DNA from 2 places in the Streptomyces sp. NPDC030809 genome. Region 1 is predicted to be linked to the other one. Evidence: riboswitches for the same ligand, from Rfam matches in the RefSeq annotation. Region 1 holds a riboswitch; the other holds the start of a gene.

Region 1 (2,186 bases):
AGCTGCGCCAGGCAGTCCGTGACCACGCCGAGGAGCTGCTCCTGCCGCCCGCCGTGGTAGCCGCGCGCGCTCATCTCGCCGACCGGCTTGCCCAGCAGCACCACCTGGCTGCTGCGGTCGCTGCCCGGCTTGAGCAGCACCGGGTTCATCAGCGCGGTCGGCTCCACCCGGGCCGCCTGGGCCTGCATCGCCTGGGCCCGGCCGATCTCTGCGCCCTCGCGGGTCACGAAGGAGTTGAGCGACATGTTCTGGGCCTTGAAGGGGGCCACCTTGACCCCCTGGCGGGCCAGCCAGCGGCAGATGCCCGCGGTGACCACGCTCTTGCCCGCGTCCGAGGTGGTGCCGGCGACCAGCAGACCGCCCCCCAGTGCCCCCGTGCTCATCGGCGTCCCTTCCGTGCGTAGGAGACGAGCGAGCGGCCCGCCACGCAGGCGCCCAGCGCGAGCCAGGTCACCCGCCGGGAGAGCCGTACCGCCCGTTCGATGTCGGCGACTTCGACCGGCCGGCCCGCCGCGCCGTTGAGCACCGCCCGGTGCTCGACCCGGCCCGCATACGCGAGGGTGCCGCCCATCCGGACGCCGAGGGCGCCGGCGAAGGCGGACTCCACCGGGCCGGCGTTGGGGCTCGGGTGCTTGTGCGCGTCGGCCCGCCAGGCCCGGACCGCCCCCCGACGGTCCGGGCCCGCCAGTACGGCCGCGGCCGCGGTGAGCCGGGCGCCCGGCCAGCCGGCCAGGTCGTCCAGGCGGGCGGAGGCCCAGCCGTAGCGCAGGTACCGGGGGGACTTGTGGCCGACCATCGCGTCGAGCGTGTTGACGGCGCGGAAGGCGAGCAGTCCGGGGACCCCGCCGAGGGCTCCCCACACGAGTGCGCCGACCACGGCGTCGGAGGTGTTCTCGGCCACGGACTCGACCACGGCGCGCGCGATCTGCTGCTCGTCGAGGGAGTGCGGGTCGCGCCCGCACAGGTGCGGCAGCCGCTCCCGGGCCACCTCCCCGTCCCCGGCCGCCAGCGCCCCGCCGATGGCCCGGGCCTCCCGGCCCAGCGAGGTGCCGCCGACGACGGTCCAGGTGGCGGCGGCGGTCAGGGCGATCCGCAGGGCGGCCGGCCGGCGGCGCACGGCGCGGGCGCCCAGTGCTCCGAGGGCGGCCGCGCCCCCGGCGCAGACCAGGGTGTGCAGGGCGCCGCGGGCGCGCTGCTCGTGGGGCGCGTCCTTCCACAGGACGCCTTCCACGGCGGCGGCGGCACGGCCGAAAGCGGCGACGGGGTGCCCGCGGCGCGGATCGCCCAGGATCCGGTCGCCGATCAGCCCGGCCGCCGCGCCGTACGCGAAAACGCGATCGGCACGCATGGCGTGTATGTCCTCACTCAGGGTCCGCGCCCTGGTTCGACGTGACCGGCGGTGAGAGTCTCCTGGCTCCCGGATCGGCTGTTCCCCCGGCCTTCCAGCCCCGCGGGGCCGTGACGCACGGTGGGGGAGAGCTCCCCGGTGACAGTGGCGGGACCGCGCCGGATTCGCACCGGACTTCCTCTCCTGCCGCCGTGTTGGCCCGGGCAGTCCACCACGCACCGCAATGGCCCGTCAACTCGCCGTTGACCTGCGAAGGCGCAGTGTGCGCAGGCCCACAGCCGGACCGCGGCCGGACGGCGACGGGGGCGCACACCGGCCCTGCGGTGCGCTCCCCGCGGGTACGCGAAAGCTCCCCCGGAGGAGTCCTCAGGGGGAGCTTCCGCGGTCGTCAGCTGACGATCAGGTAGATCCCGTAGGCCACGGCCGCGGCGCAGAGCGCGAAGGCGGCGTAGGCACCGGTGCGGGCGACGGTGGCGGTGCCGCCCTGCTCGACGGCGGCCTCGTGCTTCGAGAGGCCGACGAGGCCGATGGTGAAGAGGGCCACGAGGGCCACGGTGGCGCCGAGGCTGACTCCGAAGACGGAGCCGAGAGCTGCCCAGTCGATCTTCATGCTGCTGATCCTCTGTTCTGGTCCGGCCGTCAGACCGCGGCGGCCGGGGCGGCCGGGGTCTCGCCGTGGGCGGGGGCCGGGGCCGGGATGGTGGCCTTCAGGTCCTCGTCGGTGACGGCGGCGGTGGTGCCCGCCGGGGGCGGGGTGACGGCCGCGATGGCGGTGGTGACCACGCCGGGGGTCTCGTCGTCCGTGTCGGTGTCGTTCACGTTGTGGTGGTCGACGACC
Region 2 (2,186 bases), on a different contig from region 1:
GGTTGGAGGAGTGGACCACGCTGCCGGGCAGGGCGGTCTGGTTCGCGGTCCGGTTGGAGGCGTCCTTGAACGTCATCCAGCCCTGGCCGGTCTGCGCGAGGGTGCGCATCATGCGGCCGTACAGCTCGCGGGCCGGCATGGACTTCTTGGCCAGGCCTGCCGCCTCGGCCTTGCGGTACGCCTCGTCGAACTCGTCGCCGTACAGGTCGACCAGCTCGGGCACGTCGGACGGGGAGAACAGCGACCACTCGCCGTCGGCGTTCACGCGGCGCATGAACTCGTCCGGGATCCAGTGCGCGAGGTTGAGGTTGTGGGTGCGGCGGGCGTCCTCGCCCGTGTTGTCCCGCAGCTCCAGGAACTCCTCGATGTCCGCGTGCCAGGTCTCCAGGTACACGGCGGCGGCGCCCTTGCGGCGGCCGCCCTGGTTCACCGCGGCCACGGAGGCGTCGAGGGTCTTCAGGAACGGGACGATGCCGTTGGAGTGGCCGTTGGTGCCGCGGATCAGCGAACCGCGGGCGCGGATGCGCGAGTAGGACAGGCCGATGCCGCCCGCGTGCTTCGACAGGCGCGCCACCTGGTGGTAGCGGTCGTAGATCGAGTCCAGCTCGTCCAGCGGGGAGTCCAGCAGGTAGCAGGAGGACATCTGCGGGTGCCGGGTGCCGGAGTTGAAGAGGGTGGGGGAGGACGGCAGGTAGTCCAGGCGGCTCATCAGCCGGTACAGCGAGGCCACCTCCTCCACCGCGCGCACCGACTCGTCCTCGGCCAGGCCGCAGGCCACGCGCAGCATGAAGTGCTGCGGGGTCTCGACGACCTGCCGGGTGATCGGGTGGCGCAGCAGGTAGCGGCTGTGCAGGGTGCGCAGGCCGAAGAAGCCGAAGCGGTCGTCGGCCCCCTCCGCGAGGGACTGCTCGACCAGGGCGTCCAGCCGGGCCGCGTGGGCGCGGACGAACTCCGCGGTGCGGTCGGCGATCAGGCCCTCGGCGTGGCCGGTGGCGACGGAGGCCGAGAAGGAGGTCGCGCCCTGACCGGCGGCCTCCTCCGCGATGGCGAGGGTGAGCAGGCGGGCGGCGAGCTTGGAGTACGCCGGGTCCTCGGAGATGAGCCCCGCGGCCGCCTCGGTGGCAAGCCCGCGCAGCTCGGCCTCGTCCGCGTCGGCGCTGCGGCCGCGCAGGGCGGCGGCGGCCACCCGGCCGGGGTCGGTGTCGGGCAGGTCGGCGGTGAGGTCGGTGAGGGTGCGCAGCAGCGCGGCGCCGGGGCCTTCGGCCTCGGGCTGGTCGGACTCGGCGCGCGGTGCGGAAGGCGCGATGGTCACGGTGGGGGCTCTCCCTCGCTCGGCCCGTTGCCTTCGGGGCGGGGTGCGAGCGCGCACGCGGAAGGGGGCGCGCGGCGGCCCGTGGCAGGGCGGGCAGCGCGTCTCCGCATGGCGTCCGCCGGCCCAACCCGCGAGACCCGGACGTGTCTGGACCCGGCTCGGTCGACCCGGGTGCGCTGTCGGCAGGTCTTCGGACTCGCATCGCACAGATCAGTGCATCTCATACCGTTGCGGGACAGTTCCGGATTCCCACCGGATTCCCCTGCGACGACAGCGAGGACGAGCATACATGTGGGGGCAGCCTCGTGTGCGACCCCCTAGATGTTGTGTCCGGCTGATTGCGCTACGCCTTCGCCTGGGGGCTGTACGTGAGCACGGCCTGTTCCGGAAGGGCCCGTTGACCGGCTCGGGGCGGGTACGGCGAAGGGCCCCGCCGGGTGCGGCGGGGCCCTTCGTACGGGGCGGGGAGGGGGTTCAGCAGCAGCGGAAGCCCTCGCGGGGGTCCCCCTCGCGGGCGTCCGTGCGGGCCCGTTCGAACGCCCGCCGGCTCAGGACGGGCGCCTGCGGGTCGTGTCCGCGGGTGTGGGCGACGTAACGGTCGTAGGCCGCCTCGCCGGAGAACTCGCGGACGTAGAAGCGGATCCGGGCGAGGAGTGCGCGGGCGCTCACGGCGCCACGGACTCCCGCTGCCGGCCCCCGCCCGAGTCCAGGCCGGCGGCGGCCAGTTCGGCCCGCTCCTCCTCGGTGGGCAGGAGCCCGGCCGGGGCCACGATCGCGGAGCGGGTGTACGGGGTCTCGTGCAGCCGGACCGACTCCGGGCTGCGGACGGCCTTGATGCAGACCCGGGCGGCGTCCGCCAGCACGACCACGATCA

What was found. Region 1 has a riboswitch for cobalamin ahead of ACZ407_RS19645 (cobalamin biosynthesis protein). Riboswitches for the same ligand answer to the same signal wherever they lie in the genome.
Region 2: linked by a shared signal. The riboswitch ahead of ACZ407_RS21750 (ribonucleoside-diphosphate reductase subunit alpha) and the one ahead of ACZ407_RS19645 (cobalamin biosynthesis protein) in region 1 are both predicted to bind cobalamin.

The regions. Positions count from the first base shown of each region.
Region 1 covers NZ_JBVIDV010000014.1:65,260-67,445, reverse strand. Annotated here, with positions in the region: gene ACZ407_RS19650 (cobyric acid synthase) at 1-383, opposite strand, end outside; gene ACZ407_RS19645 (cobalamin biosynthesis protein) at 380-1,348, opposite strand; cobalamin riboswitch at 1,405-1,528, opposite strand; gene ACZ407_RS19640 (hypothetical protein) at 1,737-1,958, opposite strand; gene ACZ407_RS19635 (inorganic phosphate transporter) at 1,988-2,186, opposite strand, start outside.
Region 2 covers NZ_JBVIDV010000016.1:101,015-103,200, forward strand. Annotated here, with positions in the region: gene ACZ407_RS21750 (ribonucleoside-diphosphate reductase subunit alpha) at 1-1,312, opposite strand, end outside; cobalamin riboswitch at 1,477-1,599, opposite strand; gene ACZ407_RS21755 (YbdD/YjiX family protein) at 1,787-1,981, opposite strand; gene ACZ407_RS21760 (carbon starvation CstA family protein) at 1,978-2,186, opposite strand, start outside.